4 linked regions of the Immundisolibacter sp. genome follow. The protein of the gene in region 3 interacts with the protein of the main gene of each other region in a pairwise test. Links are inferred from orthologs where the notes say so. Each region holds a gene or a part of one and is shown on either strand. Other genes may lie near its edges.

The links.
Region 1: the proteins of groL (region 3) and aceE interact in binary tests that used the Escherichia coli proteins (3 or more experiments, as listed by UniProt). The link is inferred for Immundisolibacter sp. from one-to-one orthologs.
Region 2: the proteins of groL (region 3) and H5U26_RS08025 interact in binary tests that used the Escherichia coli proteins (3 or more experiments, as listed by UniProt). The link is inferred for Immundisolibacter sp. from one-to-one orthologs.
Region 4: the proteins of groL (region 3) and H5U26_RS02855 interact in binary tests that used the Escherichia coli proteins (3 or more experiments, as listed by UniProt). The link is inferred for Immundisolibacter sp. from one-to-one orthologs.

Annotation. Positions count from the first base shown.
Region 1 is NZ_JACIZD010000002.1:240,142-247,537, forward strand. The notes cover bases 2,951-6,253. They hold aceE (pyruvate dehydrogenase (acetyl-transferring), homodimeric type), read left to right. Parts: upstream 2,951-3,341; coding sequence 3,342-6,053; downstream 6,054-6,253. Other genes in these bases: pyrC (dihydroorotase), read right to left, coding at 2,951-3,120; aceF (dihydrolipoyllysine-residue acetyltransferase), read left to right, coding at 6,076-6,253. Outside these bases: H5U26_RS04935 (aromatic ring-hydroxylating dioxygenase subunit alpha), read left to right, coding at 1-219; H5U26_RS04940 (hypothetical protein), read left to right, coding at 361-546; bfr (bacterioferritin), read right to left, coding at 603-1,073; H5U26_RS04950 ((2Fe-2S)-binding protein), read right to left, coding at 1,159-1,362; H5U26_RS04955 (CDP-alcohol phosphatidyltransferase family protein), read right to left, coding at 1,468-2,061; more of pyrC, read right to left, coding at 2,080-2,950; more of aceF, read left to right, coding at 6,254-7,396. UniProt on the Escherichia coli protein: Component of the pyruvate dehydrogenase (PDH) complex, that catalyzes the overall conversion of pyruvate to acetyl-CoA and CO(2).
Region 2 is NZ_JACIZD010000004.1:82,653-89,518, reverse strand. The notes cover bases 2,677-5,449. They hold H5U26_RS08025 (ATP-binding cassette domain-containing protein), read left to right. Parts: upstream 2,677-3,535; coding sequence 3,536-4,363; downstream 4,364-5,449. Other genes in these bases: mlaD (outer membrane lipid asymmetry maintenance protein MlaD), read left to right, coding at 5,158-5,449; mlaE (lipid asymmetry maintenance ABC transporter permease subunit MlaE), read left to right, coding at 4,360-5,142; H5U26_RS08030 (hypothetical protein), read left to right, coding at 2,677-3,409. Outside these bases: aconitate hydratase AcnA, read left to right, coding at 1-1,904; more of H5U26_RS08030, read left to right, coding at 1,931-2,676; more of mlaD, read left to right, coding at 5,450-5,637; H5U26_RS08010 (ABC transporter substrate-binding protein), read left to right, coding at 5,637-6,245; H5U26_RS08005 (STAS domain-containing protein), read left to right, coding at 6,256-6,549; H5U26_RS08000 (ABC transporter ATP-binding protein), read left to right, coding at 6,546-6,866. UniProt on the Escherichia coli protein: Part of the ABC transporter complex MlaFEDB, which is involved in a phospholipid transport pathway that maintains lipid asymmetry in the outer membrane by retrograde trafficking of phospholipids from the outer membrane to the inner membrane.
Region 3 is NZ_JACIZD010000003.1:240,867-247,932, forward strand. What follows is about bases 2,669-5,641. They hold groL (chaperonin GroEL), read left to right. Parts: upstream 2,669-3,313; coding sequence 3,314-4,969; downstream 4,970-5,641. Other genes in these bases: cutA (divalent-cation tolerance protein CutA), read right to left, coding at 2,669-2,757; H5U26_RS07170 (co-chaperone GroES), read left to right, coding at 2,978-3,274; H5U26_RS07180 (4-hydroxythreonine-4-phosphate dehydrogenase PdxA), read left to right, coding at 5,149-5,641. In the rest of the region: H5U26_RS07145 (transglutaminase domain-containing protein), read right to left, coding at 1-98; H5U26_RS07150 (DUF58 domain-containing protein), read right to left, coding at 98-1,381; H5U26_RS07155 (TlpA disulfide reductase family protein), read right to left, coding at 1,452-2,003; H5U26_RS07160 (protein-disulfide reductase DsbD domain-containing protein), read right to left, coding at 2,010-2,435; more of cutA, read right to left, coding at 2,428-2,668; more of H5U26_RS07180, read left to right, coding at 5,642-6,123; H5U26_RS07185 (DUF2058 domain-containing protein), read left to right, coding at 6,158-6,697; H5U26_RS07190 (FAD-dependent oxidoreductase), read right to left, coding at 6,716-7,066.
Region 4 is NZ_JACIZD010000001.1:582,627-589,659, forward strand. The notes cover bases 4,094-7,033. They hold H5U26_RS02855 (nucleotide exchange factor GrpE), read left to right. Parts: upstream 4,094-5,262; coding sequence 5,263-5,805; downstream 5,806-7,033. Other genes in these bases: hrcA (heat-inducible transcriptional repressor HrcA), read left to right, coding at 4,103-5,185; dnaK (molecular chaperone DnaK), read left to right, coding at 5,879-7,033. Also shown: H5U26_RS02825 (outer membrane protein assembly factor BamE), read right to left, coding at 1-265; fur (ferric iron uptake transcriptional regulator), read left to right, coding at 434-877; H5U26_RS02835 (N-acetyltransferase), read right to left, coding at 887-1,390; DNA repair protein RecN, read right to left, coding at 1,394-3,067; H5U26_RS02845 (NAD(+)/NADH kinase), read right to left, coding at 3,070-4,050. UniProt on the Escherichia coli protein: Participates actively in the response to hyperosmotic and heat shock by preventing the aggregation of stress-denatured proteins, in association with DnaK and GrpE. It is the nucleotide exchange factor for DnaK and may function as a thermosensor.

The sequences.
Region 1 (7,396 bases), on a different replicon or contig from region 3:
TACCAGTACGCCGCCGCCGACGTCGGCCAGCGCATCGCCCAGGAACACACCAAGGTGCTGCTGCGCGACCTGCTGTACGAGGACCTGAGCACCATGGAGACCACCCACCGGGCGCTCAAGTCCGGCGCCCTGAAACACATGACGGTGGGTCCGGTGATGGAGGTGGCCGTGCGCCACCAGTACACGAACGTCATGCTCTGGGTAAACGGGGAGGTGTGAGCGACGGCCCATCCCCTGCCCGCCGCCTTTGCCGACCTGCAGTCACTGGCGGACCGCTATGCGCTGCCGACCGAACGGGAACGCCATGCCGAGCGCCTGAAAGGACCGTTTGCGGACCTCAAGGCCCTGTACGACGCCGTGTTGCCGCGCCTGGACGCCATCCATGCACACCTGAAGCAGTACCCGTGGCCGGAGCTGCCGCCGGCCGAACGGTCACTGCTGAATCTGGCGCTGGCGCTGATGGAAGTGTCGCTGGCGGTGGAATCGCACGGCCAGCCGATGGTGCCGTTCGGCTTCGATCACACGCGCTTTCGGGTGCATTTCTGAACCGAGGGCATTTGTGAACCGAGCGCGGCCGGCCGCGCTCGCCAGGAGCGCGCTGCTTACTCGCCCATCATGGTCTGCAGGAAGTTCTGCTCGCCGACCTTGTCGAACAGCGCCAGGTGCGTCTCCAGCCAGTCGACGTGTTCTTCCTCGCCTTCCAGGATGTCCTCCAGCAGCTCGCGGGTGACGTAGTCGCCGCACTGCTCGCAGTGCGCGATGGCTTCGCGCAGCAGCGGAATGGCTTCGTGCTCCAGGCGCAGGTCGCATTCGAGCACCTCGCGCACGTGCTCGCCGATGTACAGCTTGCCCAGGTCCTGCAGATTCGGCAGACCCTCCAGGAACAGCACGCGCTTGATCAGCCGGTCGGCGTGCTTCATCTCGTCGATGGATTCCTCGTATTCCTTCTTGTAGAGCTTCTTCAGGCCCCAGTTGTCGGCCATGCGGGCGTGCAGGAAGTACTGGTTGATGGCCGTCAGCTCGTTCTTGAGCACGCGGTTGAGGAATTCGATGACCTTGGCGTCACCTTTCATGGCAGATCTCCGGCAAATGCGGGGGCGAAGTCGATTATAGGGGCCCGTACCCTCCGTCCAGCCCGCGCAGGCCGATCGGGAAGTTTCAGCCGACGCTGGCCAGGCGCGCCGCCGGCACGGCCCCCGCATGATCGGCCGCTTCCAGCAGGGTCGTGGCGAGTTGGGCGCACTTGCCGCAGCAGGTGGCCACGCGCAGCGTCTGCGCCAGCTCGGTGAGGCTGCGCGCCCCGGCCTGGGCCGCCTGTCGAATGGCCCTGTCGGTCACGCCGTGACACACGCATACGTACATGGGACTGGCACCGGTTTGAATTCCGTTGCGGTGATTCGATTACAAATGCGAATGATTGTCAACGACGCGCCCGGACGGCCGCGCGCCGGCCCTGCCGCCCGGCAATCAATCGCCCGCGACGAGCGCCTCACGCACGTGCTGCATGCGCTGACCGACGGTGTACAGCGAAAGCACCGCGATCAACACGACGGCCGGCCCCAGCAACCCCAGCAGCAGGCCGGCGATCAGCAACACCAGGCGCTCGGCGCGGCTCATCAGACCCACCTTGCAGTCGATGCCCAGCCCCTCGGCGCGGGCACGCGCGTAGCTGACCAGCAGCGAGCCGAGCAGCGCCAGTACCACCAGCGCCACCAGCAGCGGCCGGCCGTCGCTGGCGAAGCGGTACGCCACCGCGGCCAGCACGGTGCCCTCGGATATCCGATCGAGCGTGGAGTCGAAAAACGCACCAAACGGACTGGTCTGGTCGGTGGCCCGCGCCAGCATGCCGTCCACCAGATCGCCCAGCCCGGCCACGATCAGCACCAGCGCCCCCAGGCGCAGCCAGCCGGCGCCGATGCACAGCGCCGCCAGAACGCTCAATGCCAGCGCCGCCAGCGTGACCTGGTTGGGCGTCACCTGACGCATGGCGAGCCACTCGACCACCGGTTCGAGGCGCGCACGCAGCGGACCCTCGAAACGCTCGCGCAAGTTCTCCAGCATGGCTTCGGTGCTCCGGGTTCAGGACTGTGAATCGACAAGTTGCCAGGCGACCTGCCCGCCGGCGCGCAGCGGCACCAGCCGGTCGTCGCCAAAGGGCAGGCTGTCGGGCACGGCGGTGGGCGCGCGGCGCAGGGTGAGCGTGCCGGTGTTGCGCGCCAGGCGGTAGAAGTCGGCCCCGTGATGGCTGGCGAAGGCTTCGAGCCGCTGCAGCGCGCCGGCCGCCTCGAAGACTTCCGCATACAGTTCGATGCCGGCGTGGGCGCTGTAGATGCCGGCGCAGCCGCAGGCGCTCTGCTTCTGGCCTCGCGGGTGCGGCGCGCTGTCGGTGCCCAGGAAAAACCGCGCATCGCCCGAAACGGCCGCCTGCAGCACGGCGGCCCGGTGCTCCTCGCGCTTGAGAATCGGCAGGCAGTAGTGGTGCGGGCGCAGGCCGCCTTCGAGCAGCGCACCGCGGTTCATCGACAGGTGCTGCGGGGTGATGCTGGCCGCCACGCCGGGCCGGGCGGCGCGCACGAAATCGACACCCTCGCGCGTGGTGACGTGCTCGAGCACCACGCGCAGGGCCGGGAAGCGCGCCACCAGCGGCGCCAGGTGGCGGTCGATGAACACCGCCTCGCGGTCGAACACGTCCACCGCCGGATCGGTCACCTCACCGTGCACCAGCAGCGGCAGGTCCAGCGCCTGCATGACCTCCAGCGCCGGGTAGATGGCCTCCACCCGCCGCACGCCGGCATCCGAATGCGTGGTGGCGCCGGCCGGATACAGCTTGACGCCGACGATGCCGGCCGCCTTGGCGGCGGTCAGTTCCTGCGCCGAGGTGGTTTCGGTCAGGTACAGCGTCAGCAGGGGCGTGAAATCCAGCCCCGCCGGCAGGGCGGCCAGGATGCGCTGCCGATAGGCCAGCGCCGCCTCGACCGTGCTCAGCGGCGGGCGCAGGTTGGGCATCACCACCGCGCGCGCGAAGCGCCGCGCCGTATCACCGAGCACCGCCGCCAGCGCCGGCCCGTCGCGCAGGTGCAGGTGGCAGTCGTCGGGGCGGGTCAGGGTCAGCGTGTCCATGGCGCGGCGGGTGATGAAACGGCGCGCCATTATCCGGCCAGCCGGCGCCGGCTGCGCGCCGGTGGTGACGCGTGCGGGGCCCGCGGCAGGCAGGTCAGCGGCCCGCCATGGGCTGCTAAACTCAGCTCCCGGCGGGGCCACCCCCCGACCGGCGTTCGGGCCGCGGCAAACACAGGGCCGCCGGCCTGCTCCGGTTTCACCCAAACACGCGGAGATCCTGCATGAACAAACCGGAAGGCGGCCTGCCTGCGGTAGGCGGCCAGCTTGCGCACGATGAAGACCCGCTGGAAACCCGCGACTGGCTCGACGCCCTGCGCTCGCTGGCGCAGGTGGAAGGTGAGCCGCGCGCCCGCTTCATCCTGGAAACCCTGCAGGACGAGGCGCAGCGACTGGGCCTGAACCTGCCGCAGGGCCTGACCACGGCGTACCTGAATACCATCCCGACCGCGCACCAGCCGGCCTACCCGGGCGATCAGGAACTGGAAGGCCGCATCCGCGCCGCGCTGCGCTGGAACGCCATGGCCATGGTGACGCGCGCCAACCGCGAATCGACCGAGCTGGGCGGCCACATCGCCAGCTACGCCTCGCTGGCCACCATCTACGAGGTCGGCTTCAATCATTTCTTTCACGCGCCCGGCGAGGCCGGCGCCGGCGACCTGGTGTTCTTCCAGGGCCACACGTCGCCGGGCATGTACGCGCGGGCTTTCCTCGAAGGCCGCCTGAGCGAGCGCGACCTGGATCACTTCCGCCAGGAGCTGGCCGACGGCGGCGGCCTGTCGTCCTACCCGCACCCGTGGCTGATGCCGGAGTTCTGGAGCCTGCCGACGGTATCGATGGGCCTGGCATCCATGATGGCCATCTACCAGGCCCGCTTCATGGCCTATCTGGACGCCCGCGGCCTGGCGCCGATGGACGGCCGCAAGGTCTACGCCTTCCTGGGCGACGGCGAGATGGACGAGCCCGAATCCCGCGGCGCGTTGGCGGTGGCCGGGCGCGAGAAGCTCGACAACCTGATCTTCATCGTCAACTGCAACCTGCAGCGCCTGGACGGCCCGGTACGCGGCAACGGCAAGATCATCCAGGAGCTGGAAGGCGAGTTCCGCGGCAACGGCTGGAACGTGATCAAGGTGATCTGGGGCTCGGAGTGGGACGACCTGCTCGGCCGCGACCGCAGTGGCCTGCTGCGCCAACGCATGGAGGAAGCCCTCGACGGTGAGTACCAGGCCTACAAGGCCCGCGGCGGCAAGTACACGCGCGAGCGCTTCTTCGGCAAGTACCCGGAGCTGCTGCGCCTGGTCGAGCATCTGTCGGACGACGACATCTACCGCCTGCGCCGCGGCGGCAACGACCCGCTGAAGATCTACGCCGCCTTCGACGCCGCCGTGCGCCACCGCGGCCAGCCGACGGTGATCCTGTTCAAGACCGTCAAGGGCTACGGCATGGGCACCGCCGGCGAAGGTCAGAACATCACCCACCAGCAGAAGAAGATGACCGACGAGCAGGTGCGCGCCTTTCGCGACCGCTTCCGGGTGCCGATTCCGGACGACCAGCTGGCGTCCATCCCCTACTACAAGCCGGCCGAAGACAGCCCCGAAATGCAGTACCTGCGCGCCCGGCGCGAGGCGCTGGGCGGCTACCTGCCGGCGCGCCGCGCGCAGGCGCCGCGCCTGACCATCCCCGGCCTGCCCGCCTTCGAGAAACTGCTGGAAGGCACCGGCGAGCGCGAAATCTCGACCACCATGGCCTTCGTGCGCATCCTGACGCAGCTGACCAAGGACCCGAACATCGGCCAGCACCTGGTGCCGATCGTGCCGGACGAGGCGCGCACCTTCGGCATGGAGGGCCTGTTCCGCCAGCTGGGCATCTATTCCCCGGAAGGCCAGCTGTACGAACCCGAAGACGCCGGCCACTTCATGTTCTATCGCGAAGACAAGAAGGGCCAGATCCTGGAGGAAGGCATCAACGAGGCCGGCGCCTTCTGCTCCTGGATCGCCGCCGGCACCTCCTACGCCATGCACGGCGTGTCGATGATCCCCTTCTACATCTTCTATTCGATGTTCGGCTTCCAGCGCGTCGGCGATTTCGCCTGGGCGGCCGGCGACATGCGCACGCGCGGCTTCCTGATCGGCGGCACGGCCGGGCGCACCACGCTGGCTGGCGAGGGCCTGCAGCACCAGGACGGCCACAGCCACCTGCTGGCGGCCACCATCCCCAACTGCGTGGCCTACGACCCGGCCTACATGTACGAACTGGCGGTCATCATCCAGGACGGCATGCGGCGCATGTACGAGGCCGACGAGAGCGTCTACTACTACATCACCGTCGAGAACGAGAACTACGCCCACCCGCCGATGCCCGATGGCGTGACCGAGGGCATCCTGCGCGGCCTGTATCGCCTGCCGGGGACTGCGGCCAAGAAAACCCGCGCCAAGGCCACGCCGCGCGTGCAGCTGCTCAGCAGCGGCGCCATCCTGCGCGAGGCCCTGGCGGCCGCCGACATCCTGAGCAAGGACTTTGGCGTGCAGGCCGACGTATGGAGCGCCACCAGCTTCAACGAGCTGCGCCGCGACGGCCTGTCGGTGCAGCGCTGGAACCGCCTGCATCCCACCGCCAAGCCGCGCAAGAGCTACGTCGAGCAGTGCCTGGACGGCAGCGACGGGCCGGTCATCGCCGCCACCGACTACATGCAGGCCTACGCCGACCAGATCCGGCCCTGGGTGCGTGGCCGCTACGAGGTGCTGGGCACCGACGGCTTCGGGCGCAGCGACACGCGCCGGCGACTGCGCCAGTTCTTCGAGGTCAGCCGCGAGCACATCGCCTACGCGGCGCTCAAGGCCCTGGCCGACGAGGGCACGCTCCCGGTCAAAACCGTGGCCGACGCTGCCGGCAAGCTGGGCATCGACCCCGAGCGGCCCGACCCGGCCACCGTCTGAGACGCACGGAGCACAACAACAAATGCAACAGAACCTCATCGTGCCGGGACTGGCCGAGAACGTGCACGAGGCCGACGTGGCCGAGGTGTCCGTCAAGCCCGGCGACACGATCCGCGAAGGCGACATCATCCTGACGCTGGAAACCGACAAGGCGGCCATGGAACTGCCGGCCGAGTTCGGCGGCAAGGTGACCGCCGTGCGCGTGAAGGCCGGCGACCGGGTCAAGGAAGGCGATGTCATCGCCGTGCTGGAAACCACAGCCAGCGCCACGCCGCCGCCAAAGGAAGCCGCCGCCCCCGAACCGGCATCGGCGCCCAAAGCCGCCTCCGCCCCTGCCGCCGAAGCGTCACCCGAGCCAGCAGCCGCTGCGGCGCCCGCGGCTGCGCCGGCGTCTCCAGCGGCCAGCACGCCCACCGTGCAACCGGTCACCTGCCCGGACCTTGGCGACGGCAAGGCCGCCGACGTGATCGAGCTGGCCGTGAAACCCGGCGACACGGTGGCCGAGGGCGACGCCCTCCTCACGGTGGAGACCGAGAAGGCCGCCACCGAACTGCCGGCGCCGTTCGCCGGCACGGTGCGCGAACTGAAGGTCAAGGTCGGCGACAAACTGAAAACCGGCGACCTGGTGGCCATGATCGAAACGGCGGCGCAGGCACCCGCCGCGGCACCGGAACCCGTACCGGAGGCGGCATCACCGCCGGGCGCTGCACCTGCGCCCCTGGCGGCCAGTCCGGCGCCGCAGATCACTGCTGCGCCCCCACCCTCCGGCCAGCTGCCCCACGCCACGCCATCGGTACGCCGCTTCGCACGCGAACTGGGTGTCGATCTGGCCCAGGTCACCGGCAGCGGGCGCAAGGGCCGCATCACACAGGAAGACGTGCAGGCTTACGTCAAGTCCGTCCTGCAGGGCGGGGCGGCGGGAACTGCGAGCGGCGCCGGCCTGGCGCCGCTGCCGGCAATCGATTTTGCCCAGTGGGGCGAGGTCGAGACGGTGGCGCTCAGCCGCATCCGCCAGCTGACCGGCGAGAATCTGGGCCGTTCCTGGCCGCAGGTGCCGCAGGTCACGCAGCACGACGAGGCCGACATCACGGACCTGGAAGCCTTCCGCAAGGCGCGCGGCAAGGACGCCGAGGCCCGCGGCACCAAGCTGACCGTGGTGGCGCTGCTGCTGAAGGCCTGTGCGGGGGCGCTGAAAGTCTTCCCGGACTTCAACGCCAGCCTGGCGGCCGACGGCAAGTCGCTGATCGTCAAGCGCTACGTCCACATCGGCGTGGCCGTGGACACGCCCAATGGCCTGGTGGTGCCGGTGATTCGCGACGTGGACCGCAAGGGCATCATCGACC
Region 2 (6,866 bases), on a different replicon or contig from region 3:
CCCTGACGCTGGTGCAGATGCTGCGCAAGTTCGGCGTGGTGGAGAAGTTCGTCGAGTTCTTCGGACCGGGCCTGGACGTGCTGCCGCTGGCCGATCGGGCCACCATTGCCAACATGGCGCCCGAGTACGGCGCCACGATCGGCTTCTTCCCGGTCGATGCCGAGGCGATCAAGTACCTGCAAAACACCGGCCGGTCGGCCGAGGTTTTGGACGAGGTGGAGCGCTACTACCGCGCCCAGGGCATGTTCCGTACCGCAGACAGCGCCGAGCCGCAGTTCACCGACGTGCTGGAGCTGGACATGAGCACGGTCGAGCCGAGCCTGGCCGGCCCCAAACGCCCGCACGACCGGGTCAGTCTGTCCAAGGTGAAGGAAAGCTTCCTGGCCGCGCTCGCCGCGCCGCTGGACAAGGACGGTTTTGGCGTGCCGGCCGACCAGCTTGGCGCCGGCGCGCCGGTGGCCGGCAGCGGCGAGACGCTGCGCCATGGCTCGGTGACCATCGCCGCCATCACCTCGTGCACCAATACCTCGAACCCGTCGGTGATGGTGGGTGCCGGCCTGGTGGCCAAGAAAGCAGTGGCCCGTGGCCTGCACATGCCGGCCTACGTCAAGACCAGCCTGGCACCCGGCTCGCGGGTGGTGAACGAGTACCTGGCCAAGGCCGGACTGCTCGAACCGCTGAATGCGCTGCGCTTCAACATCGTCGGCTACGGCTGCACCACCTGCATCGGCAACTCGGGCCCGCTGGACGAACCGGTGGTCGACGCCATCAACGGCGGCAACCTGGTGGCCGCCGCGGTGCTGTCCGGCAACCGCAACTTCGAGGGTCGCGTCAGCCCCCACACGCGCGCCAATTACCTGGCCTCGCCGCCGCTGGTGGTGGCCTACGCACTGGCCGGCCGGGTGGACATCGACTTCGAGCGCGAGCCGATCGGCACCGGCAGCGACGGGCAGCCGGTGTACCTGCGCGACATCTGGCCGAGCGGCGCCGAGGTGGCGCAGGCCATGACCGCCGCCAGCGATCCGGCTCTGTATCGTCAGGAATACGGCAACGTGGCGCAAAGCAATCCGGACTGGAACGCCATCCCCGTCGACACCGGTTCGGCCGTGTACAACTGGCGGGCGGATTCCACCTACATCCAGCAGCCGCCGTTCTTCGAGCAGTTCCCGCAGCAGCCGTCGGCCATCGCGCCGGTCTGGAACGCCCGCGCGCTGCTGATGCTGGGCGATTTCGTCACCACCGACCACATCTCGCCGGCCGGCAACATCGCCGCCAATTCGCCGGCCGCCCGCTACCTGCTCGAACACGGCGTGCAGAAGGCCGACTGGAACAGCTACGGCTCGCGCCGCGGCAACGACCGGGTGATGACCCGCGGCACCTTCGCCAACATCCGCCTCAAGAACGCGCTGGTGGCGCCCCGCGAAGGCGGCTGGACCAAGTACCTGCCGACCGACGAGGAAATGTCCGTGTATGACGCCGCCATGCGGTACAAGGCCGACGGCACGCCGCTGATCGTGCTGGCCGGCAAGCTGTATGGCGCCGGTTCGTCGCGCGACTGGGCGGCCAAGGGGACCTATCTGCTGGGCGTACGGGCGGTGCTGGCGGAAAGCTTCGAGCGCATCCATCGCTCGAACCTGATCGGCATGGGCGTGCTGCCGCTGCGCTTCAAGGAAGGCGACAGCGCCGCCTCGCTGGGCTTGAAGGGCGACGAGGTGTTCTCGCTGCCGGATCTGGCCGATGACCTCAAGCCCGGCCAGACGCTCACGCTGCGCGTGCAGGCGGCCGACGGCGCGCTGCGCGAGGTGCCGGTAGTGGCCGGCATCGACACGCCGATCGAGGTCGAGTACTACCGCCACGGCGGCATCCTGAACTACGTGCTGCGGCAGTTCATGGCGGCGGCCTGAGCCACCAGGGCCGGACAGAGGTACAGATGAACGACTCGGACCCGGTCGCCGCCCATCCCACGCCGGCGCTGCTGATGGAAGCGCCGGGCGCCCTGCAGAAGGCGCTGGCGGTCAACCTGCATCCGGCCCAGTACGGCAGCATCGTCGAGATCGGCGCCGGCCAGGAAACGGCGCGTTACTTCTTTCGTGCCGGCGGCGCGGCCGGCACCGTGGCCAAGACCATGTCGGCCTACGACATGACCTTCTCGGACGCCATCTATGGCCGCGCACCGGGCGGGCGTTACGTCAGCCGCGCCCGCCTGGGGCGCATGCTGGAGCACGAATTCGGTCTGCTGATCGAACGCCTGGAAGGCCGGCGCGAGCGCGAGACCACGTTCTTTGCCTATGCGGCCACGGTGGCGGCACAGGGCTACAAGCACCGCTCGGAATGCCATGGCTGGCTGGGTTTGCGATTGCAGCTCACGCCGGGCGGCCCGCCCAACGACATCGTGCTGCACGTGCGCATGCTGGACGAGGACGCCCGCGCCCAGCAGGAGGCGCTCGGCATCCTGGGCGTGAACCTCATCTACGGCGCCTTCAACTACGCCGACTCGCCCGAGAAACTGATCGAGAGCCTGGCCGATGATCTGTCCGGCGGTGCCAGCGCCGGTTCGGACCGCATCGAGATCGACATGATCGAGTTCAGCGGTCCGTCTTTCGCCGCTTGCGAAAACCGCCTGCTGAACCTGCACCTGATCCGCAGCTGGCTCACGCGGGCGGTGATGTTCGACCCGGATGGCCACGTGGTGCAGCCCGGCGAGGCGCTGCGCCGCAAGGACGTCCTGGCCGTGCGCTCGAACTTCCGCCCGGTGACCCGCCGTCACGAGGACATGTTCCGGGCCGGCATGGCGGCGTTCGCCGCACAGGCCGGTGGCGAGCGCGAGGACGTGCTGCCGGTGGCCGAGATGACCATGGCCACCGTCATGGAGGACGGCGATCAGGTCAACAACGCCGACTTCCTGGCCCGCGTCGACACGCTCACCGCACTCGGCTACCACGTGCTGGTGTCCGACTATCTGCGCTATTTCCGTCTGCGGGCGTTCCTGCGTCGCTACACGCAGGGCCGCATCGGCATCGTCGCGCGGCTGGACAATCTGCGCGACATCTTCAGTCCGGCGTTCTACTCCGACCTGGAAGGGGGGATTCTGGAGGCCTTCGGGCGTCTGTTTTGCGACAAGACATGGATGTATGTCTATCCAGGGCGGGCTGCCGACGGCACTCTGATCACCGCCGACAATTTCGACCCGAACCCGGCGGTGCACCACATCTACCGCCACCTGTACGAAGGTGGACAGATTCTGGCCCTGGCCGGTGCCAACGAAGCGGTGCTCGACATCGACTGGCGGCAGGTACTGCCGGCGCTGCGCGCCGATGCGCCCGGCTGGGCCAGGCAGGTACCGCCGGTGGTGGCCGAACTGATACGCAACCGCGGCTTGTTCGGTTTTCCATCCAGGGAAGGCTCCTGAGGGCGCGGCAAGCACCACCGGCGCATCGTTCCTGACCGGCGCTTGCCGCAGCGGCTCATGTGACACGCGGTTGACAGTGTCGGCGGGCAAGACCGAGACTTGCCCGCCCTTGCTCCATACCCCTCCATGAATAACAACCAAGACAGTGTCGCCGCTGAGCCGCTGATCCAGATCCGGGGCCTCAGTTTCCGGCGCGGCGCGCGGGTCATCTTCGACCGGGTGGACCTCGATATCCCGCGTGGCAGGATCACCGCCGTGATGGGCCCGAGCGGCACCGGCAAGACCACGCTGCTGAAGCTGATCAGCGGCGTGCTCAGGCCGCAGGCCGGCTCCATCAAGGTGGCCGGCCAGGAAGTGACCACCTTGTCCAGGTCGGACCTGTATGCGCTGCGCAAGCAGATCGGCATGCTGTTTCAGAGCGGTGCGCTGCTGACGGACCTCGATGTGTTCGACAACGTGGCCTACCCGGTGCGCGAGCACACTGACCTGCCTCCGACGCTGCTGCGCTCGCTGGTGCTGATGAAGCTGCAGGCGGTCGGCCTGCGCGGCGCCCGCCACCTGATGGCGAGCGAGCTGTCCGGTGGCATGGCGCGGCGCGTGGCGCTGGCCCGGGCCATCGCGCTGGACCCGATGCTGATCCTCTACGACGAACCGTTCACCGGCCAGGATCCGATTTCCATGGGCATCCTGACGCGGCTGATCGCCGCCCTGAACCGGGCGCTTGGCCTGACCAGTCTGGTGGTGTCGCATGACATCCATGAGACCTGCCGCATCGCCGATTACGCCTACGTAATTGCCCAGGGCAAGGTGATCGGCCATGGCAAGCCCGAGGATCTGCTGGCCTCGACCGAACCGATGGTGCACCAGTTCCTGAGCGGCGAGCCCGACGGCCCGGTGCATTTCCACTACCCGGCGGTCGAGTACCGCGACGACCTGCTGGCGGATGCCTCATGAGCGGTCCGTTGCAAGGGCTGGGTGCGCGCACGCTGGATGGTTTGGCGCGCCTGGGGCGGGCCGGCGGGTTCCTGTTGCCGCTGCTGGCGGCGGTGCCGGCGCAGTTCCTGGCGCCGCGGCGCCTGGCCAAGCAGGTGTTCAGCGTCGGCGTGCTGTCGCTGGTCATCATCCTGGTGTCAGGTCTGTTCGTGGGCATGGTGCTGGGCCTGCAGGGCTACAATACGCTGGTCGATTTCGGCTCCGAGAGCAGTCTTGGCATCGTGGTGGCGCTGTCGCTGGTGCGCGAGCTGGGGCCGGTTCTGAGCGCTCTGCTGTTCGCCGGCCGTGCCGGTTCGGCGCTGACCGCCGAGATCGGCCTGATGAAGGCCACCGAGCAACTGTCGGCGCTGGAAATGATGGCGGTGGACCCGTTCCGGCGCGTGCTGGCGCCGCGCTGGCTGGCCGGCTTCATCAGCCTGCCGTTGCTGGCGGCGGTGTTCAGCGCGGTCGGTATCCTGGGTGGCTACCTGGTCGGGGTAAAACTGCTGGGACTCGACCCCGCGCCGTACTGGTCGCACATGGAAAGCGGCGTCGATTTCTTCGACGACATCCTGAACGGCGTCATCAAGAGTGTGGTGTTCGGTGCCGTGGTGACCTGGGTTGCGGTGTTCGAGGGCTACGATGCCGTGCCGACCGCAGAAGGGGTCGGTCGCGCCACCACGCGCACCGTCGTGACCGCCTCGCTGGCGGTGCTGGGCGCAGACTTTTTGCTCACCGCGCTGATGTTCGGCGAGCCCTGAGGAGAATCCGGTTTCATGCAATCGCGTACCGTCGAGGTGTGGGTGGGTCTGTTCGTGGCGCTGGGGCTGGCGGCGCTGGCGTTTTTGTCGGTGCGGGCGAGCAACCTGGCCGAGTATCGCGATGGTGATGCCTATACCTTGGTGGCACGCTTCGACAACATCGGCACCCTGCGCGTGCGGGCGCCGGTCACGGTGGCCGGCGTGCGGGTCGGGCGCGTGGCGGCGATCGATTTCGACAACGAACGATTCAAGGCGGTGGTCAAGATGGCCATTACCGCCCGCTACGACAACCTGCCGCAGGACACGGTGGCGGCGATCCGTACCGCCGGCTTGATTGGCGAACAATTCGTCGGCCTCGATCCGGGCGGCGCGCCGGACCCGCTCAAGGACGGTGACGAAATCGAGATCACCCAGTCGGCACTGGTGATCGAGCAGCTGATCGGCCAGTTCCTGTACGGGCAGGCCGGCAAGAGTGACAAGGACGGAGGCAAGTGATGGTGAAGCGAATTGCAACGGCGATGTTGGGCCTGCTGTTGGCCGGCACTGCGTGCCTGACGACAGCGTCGGATGATCCCACCGCGGTGGTGCGCGAGACCGCCGAGCGGGTGCTCGACAGCCTGCGCAGCGACCGGGCCCGCTACCAGGACGACCACGCCCTGTTCCAGCTGGTTCGCGACGTGGTGTTCCCGCGTCTGGACCGCGAGCGCACCGCGCAGTGGGTGCTGGGTGCCCACTGGCGCACCGCCACGCCGGCCCAGCGCGAGCAGTTCATCGCCGAATTCTCGGACCTGCTGCTGCGCACCTACGGCACGGCGCTGCGCCAGTACGACAGCGAGAAGCTCAACTACCTGCCGGCGCAGGCTCCGGCCGGCGCCGATCGGGTCACCGTGCGCACCGAGATCATCCGCCCGGACGGCCCCAAGGTCAGCGTGGATTACCTGCTCACCAACCGCAGCGGCGAGTGGAAGGTGTATGACGTGATCATCGAGAACGTCAGCCTGGTGGTGACGTATCGGTCCGAGTATTCGGCCATCATCAAGCGCGACGGCATGGACGGCCTGCTCAAGCAGCTGGCCGACCGCAACCGCAGCGCGAATTCCTGATCGGCGCCCGATGAACGTCGATGCCGACGGCCGGGTGCGGGTCGACGGTCCGCTGACCTTCGCGACGGTGAGCGCGCGCCTGGCGGACAGCGCGCCGCTGTTTCGGCCCCGCCAGCGGCTGAGCTTCGATCTTTCCGGCGTCACCGCGGTGGACAGCGCAGCGCTGGCGCTGCTGGTGGAATGGCTGCGCATGGGCCAGCAAAAGGGCGTGCAGGTCGAATTCACCGCCGTTCCTGCGGCGCTGCGCAGCCTGGCCGAAGTGAGCGAACTGGATCAGATCGACGCCAGCCTGGCGGCTCCATGACGGCGGCCATCGCCGTCCGACAGCTGCACAAGCATTTCGGGCAGGTCCATGCCCTGCGCGGCGTGGACCTGGAAATCCAGCCCGGCGAGTTCTTCGGCCTGCTGGGTCCCAACGGCGCCGGCAAGTCCACCCTGATCAACATCCTTGCCGGCCTGACCCGACCGGATGCCGGTTCCGCCGCCGTGCTGGGCCACGACGTGCAGCGCGATGCCGTGGCGGCGCGCCGGGCCATCGGCGTGGTGCCGCAGGAGCTGGTGTTCGACCCATTCTTCGAGGTGCGCGATTTCCTGCGCATCCAGGCCGGCTACTACGGCGTG
Region 3 (7,066 bases):
CCGAACAGCAGCGCCGGCGCGGTCCACTGCATGGAAACCAGCACGTGCGCCCCGGCCGCCGCCACGGCGATGGCCAGCAATACATCCACGGCGCGCATCAGGCGGCCAGCTCGTGGTTGCCCGGCCCGGGCGGCAGCGCCCGGCCCGCGCGCCCGGCCAGGCGAAACACCAGCACCAGATGGCCGGCGGCCCGCCAGGCGGCGACCTGCGCGGTGATCGTGTCGGTCGCGTCCTCGGTCACCAGCAGATGCAAAAGGCCGGCTTCGGGCAGGCTCGCCGGCAGATGCGTCTGGCGCGCCGGTGGGCAGGTCGCCACGGCGCGGTGCAGGGCGGCCTCGTCGTCAATCGGCTGCCAGTCCGCGCCCAGCGCCAGTGCGTTCAGCGCCAGCGCCTCGGCCCGCGCGTGGGCCACCAGCTCCAGCACCAGCGCCAGGCGTCTGTCGAGCGCGGCCGCATCGCGCGGCCGCCGCTGCCAGGGTGCGAAACCGGCCACCGCCGTGTCGCAGCAGATGGCGATGCCGTCGGCGTGCAGCTCGCTGCCGCCGCGAAACACCCGCGACATCAGCTCACCCCGCCGCGCGCTGGCACGATGGTCCAGGCGCGTCGACGGATCGCCGATCTGATACGGACGGGTGTAGGCGTACTCGAGCGCCCCGGCATGACGGGCCGCGTGCACACCGGTCCTGAGGCAGCGCGTCGCCAGCTCGCGCAGCGGCGGCAGGCTCACCGGCAGCGGCGGCGGCAGCACCGCCAGCTCCAGCGGCAGCGCGGCGCCGACCGTGCTGCGGGTCAGGAACAAGGGAAAGAAGCTGTGCACGGCCAGACCAGGCAAACGCAGCAGGCCGCGCGCGCGGGGAATTACGACCGTCTCGCACACGCGGCTTTCGCCGGCCTCCAGCCGCTCGATCAGGGCACTGCGGGACGGCGCCACCGGCCGCCAGCCCGGTCCGCGCCACTCGCGCAACATCAGCTCGCGCGCCGGGCGGTGGCCCGTGTTGGTCAGGCGCACCTGGCCGCGACACGGCTGCCCGGCAACGGCGACCTCATGGTTCAGGCGCACCAGGTGCAGGCGCGGGCGCCATACCCGTCCTACGGCGGCGCTCAGGGCGAGCAGCGACAGGCCCGCCGCGGCAAGGCTCAGGTCGAAGCCCGGGTTGCTGCGCCGGGCCAGCAACAGCAGCAGGATGCTCGCCAGCAAAACCGCCAGGCCGCTGGCGGTCAGACCGTCGCGCAGCGCGCGCAGCGGCGCCCGCCAGCCGCCGCGCCGCTCGGTCAGGCGCGGCGGCTGGCGCAGTTCGAGCAGCCAGCGGGTCATCCGCCACAGGTGCCAGGCCAGCGGCTCCTGCGGCACGCGCAGCGGGCGGTCGGCAAATTCCTTCATGTCAGCCCGTCAGGCATCGTCGTCCCGCAGGAGCCCGGCCGTGCCGGGCGATCAATCGCGCGGCACTTGCTCAGTCGGCCGGAGCCTGCACGGCGCCGGCCGTGTTCAGCCATTTTTCCAGATCCTGCGGATCGGCCCGGCCTTCCAGTCGGGCCAGTACCTTGCCGTCGGCGCCGATCAGCACCGTGTACGGCAGCACGCCTGCGGTATTGCCCAGCCGGCGGGCGATGTCCATGGCCTCCAGGTCGCCGACCAGGCTCGGGTAGTTCAGCTTCAGGCGCGTGGCCAGTTCCCGAGCCGGCGCGGCCTGTTCGACCGCCACGCCCAGGAACTGCACGCCGCGGTTGCCATGGCGGTTCTGCAGGTCGATGAAATCCGGCATTTCCTCAAGGCACGGTCCGCACCAGCTGGCCCAGAAATTCAGTACCACCGTCTTGCCGGCGAACTCGGACAGTCGGCGCGGCTGGCCGTCGAGGTCTGGCAGGGAGAAGTCCTCCACCACCGCGCCATCGGTAATCGCTTCCAGTGCCGGTCCCGGCAGCAGAAACGTGCGCAGCGCCATGCCGGCGGCCAAGGCCACGAGCAGCAGTGCGGCAATGCCAAGCCGGCGACGCAGACTCATCGGCAATCACTCCGGAAGTTGCAGCTGCACGCTGACCGGCGCGTAGCACAGCCGATCCTGCGCGCAGCCCTGGTAGCGCAGGCCGACGGCCGCGCCCGGGCGGGCGGGAATGGGGAGGTGAATGTTCTGGTCGCCGCGCAGGACCGCCACGCGGCCGAACTCGGGATCTTCATAGATATCGCCCGGCGGTAGCTGGGCATGCAGCGGCGCGCCGGTGGCGTCGGTCAGTTGCAGACGGTCGCGGTACAGGTAATGACCGGGCGCGATGCGAAACTGCACCTGCAGCCTGCCGTCGGCGCCGGCCACCAGTTGCGGCGCAAAGGCCTGTTGCGGGCTCAGGACGGCGGGCTTGTCGCCCAGCAGGTCGGCCAGGTCGGCCGTGGCAGCAGGCACCAGCAGGCAGCCGGCCAGCAGCGCCAGAGCCCTACCCACCCCGCGCGTCCAGCCAGGCCAGATATGCCGGATTGCCGGCCAGCACCGGCAGCGCCAGCAGCTCCGGCACTTCATAAGGATGCAGCTCCAGCAGCCGGCGTTCGAGCGCCGGGTAGTCGTCGGCGCGAGCCTTGATCAGCAGCAGGCATTCGTCGGTCCTTTCCAGTTGTCCCTGCCATCGATACACGGAGCGGGCACCCGGCAACAGCGTGACACAGGCAGCCAGGCCTTCTTCGACCAGCGTGTCGGCGATTCGTGCGGCACTGGTGCCATCGGCACAGGCCGACAGCACCAGGCGATAGGGCAGAACATCGGTGGTCATGCCGGCTCAGGCCTTGGCGCCCAGGCCTTGCCCAGACCCTTGCAAAGCGCTCTCCAAGGCCCCATCTGGTCCGGGTGAGCGGTGCGCCCCCTTGACGCGAGGGGCGTTGCGCCTATCATTTGGCACTCTCGGCACGAGAGTGCTAATGCACCCCGGCAGCCCGTTCCTGAAACGTGCGGGTCCGGCTGGATTTTTTCGCAGTTCATTACCGGAGGCATGAATGAACATTCGTCCCCTTCACGACCGCGTCGTGATCCGTCGCATGGAAGAGGAACGCAAGAGCGCGGGCGGCATTGTACTGCCCGACTCGGCGACCGAAAAACCGATCCTGGGCGAAGTGCTCGCGGTCGGCCCGGGCAAGATGCTGGACAACGGCGAAGTGCGCAAGTTGCAGGTCAAGGTCGGCGACAAGGTGCTGTTCGGCAAGTACGCCGGTACCGAGGTCAAGCTCGGCCTGAGCGACAAGGAAGTCCTCGTGATGCGCGAGGACGATCTGATGGGCGTCGTCGAAGACTGAGCCCCGTTCACACCCAACCATTCACTGAGGAATTGAACAATGGCTGCTAAACAGGTGCATTTCGGGTCCGATGCCCGCACCGCCATGATGCGGGGTGTCAACACCCTGGCCAACGCCGTCAAGGTCACCCTGGGTCCAAAGGGCCGCAACGCGGTGCTGGAGAAGTCCTTCGGCGCGCCGACCATCACCAAGGATGGCGTGTCCGTGGCCAAGGAAATCGAGCTGGCCGACAAGCTCGAGAACATGGGTGCGCAGATGGTGAAAGAGGTGGCTTCGCACACCTCCGACGAGGCCGGTGACGGCACCACCACCGCCACCGTGCTGGCGCAGTCGATCGCCGTCGAGGGCATGAAGGCGGTTGCCGCCGGCATGAACCCGATGGACCTGAAGCGCGGTCTGGACAAGGCCGTTACCGCTGCGGTCGAGGAAATCAAGAAGCTGGCCAAGCCCTGCACGGACCGCAAGTCGATCGCCCAGGTCGGCACGATTTCGGCCAACTCCGACACCTCGGTCGGCGAGATCATCGCCGAGGCCATGGACAAGGTCGGCAAGGAAGGCGTGATCACGGTTGAGGAAGGCCAGAGCCTGGAGAACCAGCTGGAGCTGGTCGAGGGTATGCAGTTCGACCGCGGTTACCTGTCGCCTTACTTCATCAACAACCAGCAGTCCATGAACGTGGAGCTGGATAACCCGTTGATCCTGCTGTACGACAAGAAAATCTCCAACATCCGCGAGATGCTGCCGGTGCTGGAAGCGGTCGCCAAGTCCGGCCGCTCGCTGCTGGTGGTGGCCGAGGACGTCGAGGGCGAGGCCCTGGCCACGCTGGTGGTCAACAACATCCGCGGCATCGTCAAGGTGTGTGCGGTCAAGGCGCCGGGCTTCGGTGATCGTCGCAAGGCGATGCTCGAGGACATGGCCATCCTGACCGGCGGCACTGTCATTGCCGAGGAGACCGGCATGACCCTGGAGAAGGCCACCCTGGAAGACCTGGGTCAGGCCAAGAAGGTGCAGATCGACAAGGACAACACCACCATCATCGACGGCGCCGGCAAGGCCGAGGACATCCAGGCGCGCATCAAGCAGATCAACCGTCAGATCGAGGACACCACCTCCGACTACGACAAGGAAAAGCTGCAGGAGCGCGCGGCCAAGCTGTCCGGCGGCGTGGCGGTGATCAAGGTCGGTGCCTCCACCGAAGTCGAGATGAAGGAAAAGAAGGCGCGCGTCGAGGACGCCCTGCACGCGACCCGTGCGGCGGTGGAAGAAGGCGTGGTGCCCGGCGGTGGCGTGGCGCTGGTGCGCGCGGCGGCCAAGATCAAGGACCTGAAGGGCATCAACGAAGACCAGAACGTCGGCGTGCGCATCGCCCTGCGCGCCATGGACGAGCCGCTGCGCCAGATCGTCGCCAACGCCGGTGACGAGCCGTCGGTGATTCTGGACAAGGTGCGCTCGGGCGCGGACGCCAATTTCGGCTACAACGCCGGCAGCGGCGAGTACGGTGACATGGTTGCCATGGGCATCCTGGACCCGGCCAAGGTGACGCGCGTGGCCCTGCAGAACGCAGCCTCCATCGCCGGCCTGCTGATCACCACCGAAGTTGCGGTGGCGGAAGTACCGGAGAAGAAGGAAGCCGGCGGCGGCATGCCGGGCGGCATGGGCGGCATGGGTGGCATGGGCGGCATGGACATGATGTAAGGTCCGCCGACCTGTACCCGACGAGGCGCTGAATACGTCAGCGTTCCTGTTCGAAGAAAACCCCGGGGGCCCACAAGGCGCCCGGGGTTTTTTGTGTCCCGTGCGGCGCGACAATAGGGCAGCAGGTGCCAGACTCGCCGACCGCCAGCGCCCGAACCGAATCAAGAGAACCCCGGATCATGACCAAACCCGCCCTTGCTGTCCCCATCGGTGATCCGTGCGGCGTTGGCCCGGAGATTCTTGCCAAGGCCATGGCGACCGGCCAGCCGCAGCGTCTGGCGCGGCTGCTGTTCATCGGCAGCGCGGAGGCCATGCGCCGGGGCGTGGCGGTGGCAGGCGCCGATCTGGCCGTAAGGCCGGTGACCTCGGTCGCCGCGGTCGAGGATGACGCACGCGTCATATCCATCCTGGACGATGGGCAGCTGGACCCGGCCGAGATCGTCTATGGCCAGGAGCGCGCCGCCTGCGGCGCCGCCGTCGGCCGCTGGATCGGTCAGGCGCAGGACTTGGCCCAGATCGGCGAGGTGGCCGGGCTGGTGATGGGCCCGATCAACTCGGAGGCCATGGCCGCTGCCGGAGCACTGGGCGCTCTGCTGAACGCCAAGCCCGGCGAGCGCCTGCTGACGCTGTTTTCGGGGCCGCTGCGCATCACCCACATCTTCGACCACGTGTACCTGCGCGACGTGTGCGCCGGCCTGACGGCCGATCTGGTGGCCCGCTCGATCCGCCTGACCCACGAGACCCTGCGCGGCTGGGGCGTGGCCAATCCGCGCATCGGCGTGGCGGGTCTGAACCCGCACGCCCACGGCCCGGAAGAGGACGCCGCCATCACGCCCGGCGTGGCGCAGGCGCGGGCCGGCGGCATCGACGTCAGCGGCCCGATCTCGCCGGACACGGTGTTCCGGCACTGCATCGACGGCCGCTACGACGTGGTGGTCGCCATGTGCCACGACCAGGGCCACATTGCCCTCAAGACCTGGGGTTTCGAGGGCAACTGCGGCGGCTTCATCGGCATGCCGTACCTGTTCATGACAGTTGGCCACGGCACCGCCTTCGACATTGCCGGCAAGGGCATTGCCAGCCACGCCATGATCCTGTCGGCGCTCAACCAGTGCGCGCAGTTCGCCGCCGGTCGGGGCTTTGTGGCAGCCTGACGGCCGGTCCGACACCACCACACACGGGGCAAAGATGGCCAATCCGTTGAATCAGCTGCAGGCCCAGTTGCTCAAGGCGGGCCTGGTCAAGACCGACCAGATCCGCAAGGTGGCACAACAGAAACGCGACACCGCCCGGCGCGGTCCGGCGCCGGACCCGGCGGCCGAGCAGCTGCGCCAGGCTCAGCAGCAGAAGGCCGAGCGCGACCGCGCGCACAACCGCCAGCAACAGGAACAGCGCGAGCGCAAGGCGCAGGCGGCGCAGCTGCGGCAGTTGATCGAGAGCCAGCGCCTTGATCGCAAGGGCGGGGAGGCGGCGTATCAGTTCGTCGAGTCCGGCAAGATCCGAAAGATCTACCTGCACGAGGCGCAACGCGTGCAGGTGGTCAAGGGCGCCCTGGCGGTGGTCCGGCTGGGCAGGAACTTCGAGCTGGTGCCGCCCGCCACCGCCCAGAAAATCGCCGAGCGTGATCCGACGTTGGTGGTGGTGCTGAACGCGGAATCACCGCCGCCGGCCGCGGCGGCGCCCGATCCCTACGCCGACTATCCGGTCCCCGATGATCTGATGTGGTAGCCCGCCCGGGCGGCGGGGCTAGCGCAGCCCCAGCCGCCGCAGGCTGCGGTCGATCCACTGGGCAGTGAGCTTTTCCTGCACGCCGTTCTGGCGCAGGCGCTGACCGAGGCAGGCGAAGTCCACCTCGTCCAGCGGCTGGTCCTGGTTGAAGCAGGTAAACACCGGCGCCAGCGGCCGGCCGCTGGCCGGATCGCGGCGGCCCTGCAGGCACTGCGCGCAGACCTCTTTCATCATGCACTGCATCGGCGAGTTGATTGAGCCGATGGCGACGTGGGGCTTCAGATACGGCGCCAATACGGCGTGGCGGGCCGCGGTCACGGCCGCCATCATGCGGTCCGAGCCGATGGCGATGATGCGGTCGACGTCCGA
Region 4 (7,033 bases), on a different replicon or contig from region 3:
GCTCGGTGTAGGTGTAGTCCCAGCGCTCGGGCCGGAACGGGTCGCGCAACTGTGGCGTACCCAGCAGGGCGCGCACGCGCTCGCGGTCCATGCCCGGCTGCAGGCGCGCCAGCATGGCCGCATCGACCACGTTGCCCTGGCGAATGTCCATGCGATAGGGCGCCAGCGCCGGAATCAGCGGCCGCGCATCGGCGGCATCCGGCTGGCGACCGGCGCAACCGGTCAGCAAGAGCGCAAGGGCCACAGCCGGCAGTAGACGTTGCATCGGGATGAGTTCCGGGCGGGGCGGCATGCCCGGCGGACAGGCCGGGAAGACAGGACGAAGGCTAGTTTACAATGCCGCCAGGCCCCGGCAGGGATGTTCGGCGCCCGGCCCGCATGCGTTTGCGGCTTGCGCCCGTGCCTTGCCCCCGCAGCTTTCCCGAGAATACCCATGGCCAACAGCAATGTCCTGCGCAAGGCCGGCCTGAAGGTCACCACGCCGCGCCTGCGCATCCTGGAGTTTCTGGAGACCAGCGACCAGCGGCATGTCACCGCCGAGGACGTGTACCGCGCCCTGCTGGGCACCGACGAGGAAGTGGGCCTGGCCACCATCTACCGCGTGCTGACGCAGTTCGAGCAGGCCGGCATGGTGGTGCGCCATCACTTCGAGAGCGAACGGTCGGTGTTCGAGCTGGGTACCGGCGTCGGCCCCTGCCACCACGACCACCTGGTGTGCGAGCGCTGCGGCGCGGTGCTGGAGTTTCGGGACGATGCCATCGAGGCCGCCCAGCAGCGCATCGCGGCGGAACGCGGCTTCAAGGTGACCGACCACAGTCTGTACATCCACGGCGTCTGTGACGCCTGCCAGCGCGAGGCGGCCGAGCGCGGTCGCTGACCGGCTTCGTCACCCGCCGGCCGAAACCTTGGCACCGGCCGGCGCATCCAGGCGCAGCATCACTGCGATCTCGTCGCAGCGGTTGAATTTGTAGCATTTCACGCACACCTGCCAGACCTTCTCCGGCAGGTCGTCCTTGCTGACCACCTCGAAGCCCAGGCGGGCGAAGAAGCCCGGCACGTAGGTCAGCGCCATCAGGCGCTTCAGGCCCACTGCTCTGGCCTGCGCCATCAGCGCCCGTGTCAGCTGCTCGCCGATACCCTGGCGGTGAAAGGCCGGCGCCACCGCCAGGCTGCGCACCTCGCCCAGGTCCGGGCCCATGATTTCCAGTGCCCCAACGCCGGCCAGGGCGCCATCCCGTTCGGCGACGATGAAGTCACGCACGTGTCGCACCAGGTTTTCCTGCGTGCGCGGCAGCAGGTTGCCGGCTGCGGCCTGCGCGCGCAGCAGGGCGTGTATGGCCGGCACATCGGCCAGCCGGGCCGGGCGCACGGAAAATTCGCGATCGGACATGGCTCAGGACTGCTGCGCAGCGTTCAGCATTTCGGCCGCGTGGGCGCGCGTGCGCTCGGTGATGTTCAGGCCGCCCAGCATGCGCGCGATTTCGTCCACCCGCGCGCCGGCCGGCAGGCGCTCGACCGCCGTGGCCGTGCGCGCTTCGCCTGCCTGCTTGCTCACGCGCAGGTGGTGGTGCGCCTGCGCGGCCACCTGCGGCAGGTGGGTGATGCACAGCACCTGCCGCTTGGCGCCCAAGCTGCGCAGCAATCGGCCGACGGTTTCGGCCACCGCGCCGCCGATGCCCACGTCCACCTCGTCGAAGATCAGGGTCGGGATTTCGCCCTGCGCGAGGGTGGCGGCCTGAACGGCCAAGCTGATCCGCGACAGCTCGCCACCGGAGGCGACCCGCGCCAGCGGCCGCCAGGTGTCGCCGGCATTGGCCAGGATGCGAAATTCCACACGCTCGGCGCCGGCCGCACTGGCGTTGCCATCCTCGAGCGGCAGCAGCGCAACCTCGAAACGCGCGCCGGGCATGCCAAGGCCACCGATGCACTCGCTGACCTCGCCGGCCAGGCGCGCGGCGGCGGCGCGGCGGGCAGCCGTCAAGGCGGCCGCGGCTGTCTCATAGTTCGCGAAGGCGGCGCGCTGTGCCTGCTCCAGCGCCGCGCGGGGCAGGCCGGCCTCTTCCAGCGCCGCCCGTTCATCGCGCAGGGCGCCGTGCAGCACGGCCAGCTCGGCCGGGGCCACCTGATGCTTGCGCGCCAGCGTCATGGCGGCGGCAACGCGGTCTTCCAGCCAGCGCAAACGGGCCGGATCGAGGTCCAGTTTTTCCAGGTAATGGCGCAGCGCCGATACGGCCTCGGACAGCTGCGCCAGCGCGCCGTCGAGCAATCCGACGACACCGGCAAGGCGCTCATCGAAGCCTGCCAGACGCTGCAACTGGCCGGCTGCCTGCGCCATCTGGCCGTAGGCGCCGGCGCCATCGTCGTCCAGGGCGCGCAGCGCGGCGCCACCGCCTTCGACCAGCGTCTGGGCGTGCCCGGCACGGCGCAGCTCGGCATCGATCTGTGGCCACTCGTCGGCGCCCAGCGCCAGCGCGTCCAGTTCGTCCAGCTGGTAAGCGAGCTGCTCCAGGCGCTGCGCGCGGCCGGCGGCGCTCGCCTCTGCTTCGTCCAGTGCGCGGCTGGCCGCCTGCCAGCGGGCGTGGGTATCGGCGACGGTATCCAGCAGCGGCCCGGCGCCGGCGTAGCGGTCCAGCAGCGCCCGCTGCGCGGCCGGTCGCAGCAGGGCCTGATAGGCGTGCTGGCCGTGGATGTCTACCAGCAACTGCCCGAGCTCGCGCAGCAGGCCGGCCGCCACCGGGCGGCCATTGACGTAAGACCGCGAGCGGCCGTCGGCGCGCACGGTGCGGCGCAGGATGCAGTCACTGCCGTCGGCCAGGTCGTTGGCATCCAGCCAGGTTAGCGCGGCGGGTACCCCTGCGACGTCGAACACGGCCGTCACCTCGGCCTGCTCGGCGCCGACCCGGATCGAATCGGCGCCCGCGCGTTCGCCCAGGGCCAGCAGCAGCGCGTCCACCACCAGCGATTTGCCGGCGCCGGTCTCGCCGGTCAGCGCGGTGAGGCCGGTTTCGAACTCGAGCTCGGCCGCCTCGACGATGGCGAAATTTTCGATGCGCAGTCCGACCAGCACCCTCAGCCTCCCCAGTGCATTTTGGTGCGCAGCAGCTCGAAATAGTCGTAGCCGGCCGGATGGATCAGGCGCAGCGGGCGCTCGCGGGCGCGGATCAGCACCCGGTCGCCGATTTCCAGCGGCAGGCTTTGCTGGCCGTCGCAGACCACCCGCGCCCGGGACCAGCTGTCGTTGGTCAATTCGATTTCGATTGCTTGCTGGGCACCCAGCACCATCGGCCGGATGGCCATCGTGTGCTGGCAGATCGGCACCACCACCAGCGCCAGCAGGTCCGGATACAGGATCGGCCCGCCGGCCGACAGCGCGTACGCGGTCGAACCGGTCGGCGTGGCCACGATCAGGCCGTCGGCGCGCTGGCGGTTCAGCAGCCGGCCGCCGGCGCGGGTCTCGAATTCGATCATCTTGAGGCTGTCCCACTTGTGCAGGGCCACCTCGTTCAGGGCAATGCCGGTGCCCAGCACCTGCCCGCTGCGGTGGATTTGAACCTCCAGCAGCAGGCGTTCCTCGGCAAAGAATTCGCCGCGCAGGATGCTCGGCAGCACGTCGAAGGTTTCGGCCGGCGAGATGTCCGCCAGAAAGCCCAGACGGCCCAGGTTCACGCACAGCAGCGGAATGTCGAGTGCCGCCAGGATGCGCGCCGCGGCCAGCAGGGTGCCGTCGCCGCCCAGCACGATGCCAAGATCTGTGCCTTCGGCCGCCAGGCGGCCGCGAACCCGCGCATCGGCGGCGGCGTCCGAGTCGGGCCGCACCTGCGCACCGCCGACCCGGCAGCCCAGCTGCGGCAATGCCGCGCGCAGGCGATCGGCCAGGCCACTGACGACGGCATCGTCACGGTGCCACAGCAGGGCGGGCTGGCGAAAAGCGAGCGGCATGGTGGCACGGGCGGCGAGCGGGGCGCGCGCGACTCTAGCACGCGCCGCCGGCGCGTCAGCGGCCGGGTCGGGCGACAGATTCGGGGGCGGGCGGCCGGAGCGTTCGGTCATTTGTTTATAGTATGGCCAGACCGCGTATCCAGTCGGCAAACCCGAGTTCGCCGTGCCCGCGCCCAGAAGCACTACCTCCGACGAGCTGAACGACCGTGCCCTGAGGCTGCTCAAGGGGCTGGTGGAGCATTACGTCGCCGACGGCCGGCCGGTTGGATCCAAGACCTTGGCACGCGATCTGGATCTGGGTCTGAGCCCTGCCACGCTGCGCAACGTCATGGCCGACCTGGAGCGGCTGGGCCTGATCGCCGCGCCGCACACCTCGGCCGGGCGCATCCCGACGGCCAAGGGCCTGCGGATGTTTGTCGACACCCTGTTGCGCGCCACGCCCATCGACGACACCGAAGAAGGCATGCTGCGCCAGCAGCTGGGCGCCAGCACCGACCCCGGCGGGCTGGTGGAGACGGCCGGCCGGCTGCTGGCGGATCTGAGCCAGCAGGCCGGCGTGGTGTTGTTGCCGCGGCGTGACGTGGCACGCCTGCGGCAGGTGGATTTCGTCAGCCTGTCGGACGGCCGGCTGCTGGTGATCCTGGTCACCGACGACGGTGACGTGCACAACTGGGTGGTCCGCCAGCCGCGCAGCTACAGCGAGGCAGCCCTGACGCAGGCAGCCAACTACCTGACCGAGCACCACGCCGGCCAGACCCTGGCGCAGATGCGCGGCGCCATCCTGAAGGAGCTGCAACGGGCGCAGGCGGCGGTCGGCGCGTTCATGGAAACCATGCTCGACCTGGCCGAGCGACTGGTGCCGCCACCGGCCGGCGGCGATGTCGCCGGCGACTACCTGATTCGCGGCGAGTCGAACTTGCTGGTCGGCGCCGACCCGGCACCGGATCTTGGCAAGCTGCAGGCGCTGTTTCGCGCCTTTGGCGAGAAACGCGAGCTGCTGCACGTGCTCGACGAATGCCTGCACGGACAGGGCGTGCAGATTTTCCTGGGCGCCGAGTCGGGCTACCAGTTCCTGGGCGATTACAGCCTGGTGACCGCGCCTTACGAGGTCGATGGCCAGGTCGTCGGCGCGCTGGGCGTCATCGGTCCGTCGCGCATGCCCTACGAGCGGGTGGTGTCGGTGGTGGATGTGACCGCCCGCCTGCTGGGCGCGGCCTTGAATCGGCGTCTGCCCGCCCCCAGCTGAGCGCACACGTCCTGAATGCAGGGCCGATGAGGATGGGCCCGCTGGCCCCAATCGCACCTTTTTTCGAGAGTTTGCCCATGACCGACCCGACCGATCCGCCGGTGGCCGATGAGCCGGCGGCCGAGCCGCAAACCGACGCCACCACCGCCCCGCCGCCGGAAACCCTGGAGCAGGCGCAGGCCCGCGCCGACAGCGCGCGCGACCAGATGCTGCGCGCCCATGCCGACATGGAAAACCTGCGGCGGCGCTACGAGCGCGAGCTGCAGAACGCCGTCCGCTATGGCGTGGAGACCCTGGTGGCTGAACTGCTGCCGGTCCGGGACAGCCTGCAGGAGGGTCTCAAGGCCGCCGAGGCGCAAGGTATCGACCCCGCTGTGGCGCTCGACAAGATCCTCGAAGGCACGCGCATGACGCTGGGCATCCTCGACAAGGTGCTGACCAAGGCCGGCCTGAGCGAGGTCCACCCGCAGGGCGAACCGTTCAATCCCGAGCTGCACCAGGCCCTGAGCCTGGCCGACTCTGCCGAGCTGCCGCCCAACCACGTCGTGCACGTGGTGCAGACCGGCTATCGCCTGCACGACCGGCTGGTGCGTCCGGCCATGGTCATAGTTTCGAAATAGACGCTTGAAACCGGGCGCTGGCGACACCACCTGACCGACAACGCCCAATCCCCCGTTCACGGAGACCCTGCACATGGCCAGAATCATCGGCATCGACCTTGGCACCACCAATTCCTGCGTGGCGGTCATGGAAGGCGGCAAGCCGCGCGTGATCGAAAATTCCGAGGGTGACCGCACCACCCCGTCCATCATTGCCTTCACCAAGGACGGCGAGGTGCTGGTCGGCCAGTCGGCCAAGCGCCAGGCAGTCACCAATCCGCACAACACGCTGTACGCGATCAAGCGCCTGATCGGCCGCCGCTTCGACGACCCGGTGGTCAAGAAAGACATCGGCATGGTGCCGTACAAGATCATCAAGGCCGACAACAACGACGCCTGGGTGGAGGTCGACGGCAAGAAGATGGCGCCGCCGGAGATCTCCGCCCGCGTGCTGCAGAAGATGAAAAAGACCGCCGAGGATTACCTGGGCGAGCCGGTCACCGAAGCCGTCATCACCGTGCCGGCCTATTTCAACGACTCCCAGCGCCAGGCCACCAAGGATGCCGGCCGCATCGCCGGGCTGGACGTCAAGCGCATCATCAACGAGCCGACCGCGGCCGCGCTGGCCTACGGCCTGGACAAGAAGCGCGGCGACCAGAAGGTGGCCGTGTATGACCTGGGCGGCGGCACCTTCGACATCTCCATCATCGAGATCGCCGAAGTCGACGGCGAGCACCAGTTCGAGGTGCTGGCCACCAACGGCGACACCTTCCTGGGTGGCGAAGACTTCGACATGCGCCTGATGAACTACCTGGCCGACACCTTCAAGAAGGACAGCGGCGTCGACCTGCGCAACGACCCGCTGGCCCTGCAACGCCTCAAGGAAGGCGCCGAGAAGGCCAAGATCGAGCTGTCCTCCGCGCAGCAGACCGAGATCAATCTGCCCTACATCACCGCCGACGCCAGCGGTCCGAAGCACCTGAACATCAAGCTGACCCGCGCCAAGCTCGAATCCCTGGTCGAGGACCTGATCACGCGCACGCTCGAGCCGTGCCGGATCGCGCTCAAGGACGCCGGTCTGTCGGCCAGCCAGATCGACGAGGTGATCCTGGTCGGCGGCCAGACGCGCATGCCCAAGGTGCAGGAGGCGGTCAAGGATTTCTTCGGCAAGGAGCCGCGCAAGGACGTGAACCCGGACGAAGCCGTCGCCGTGGGCGCCGCCATTCAGGCCGCGGTGCTGGCCGGCGAG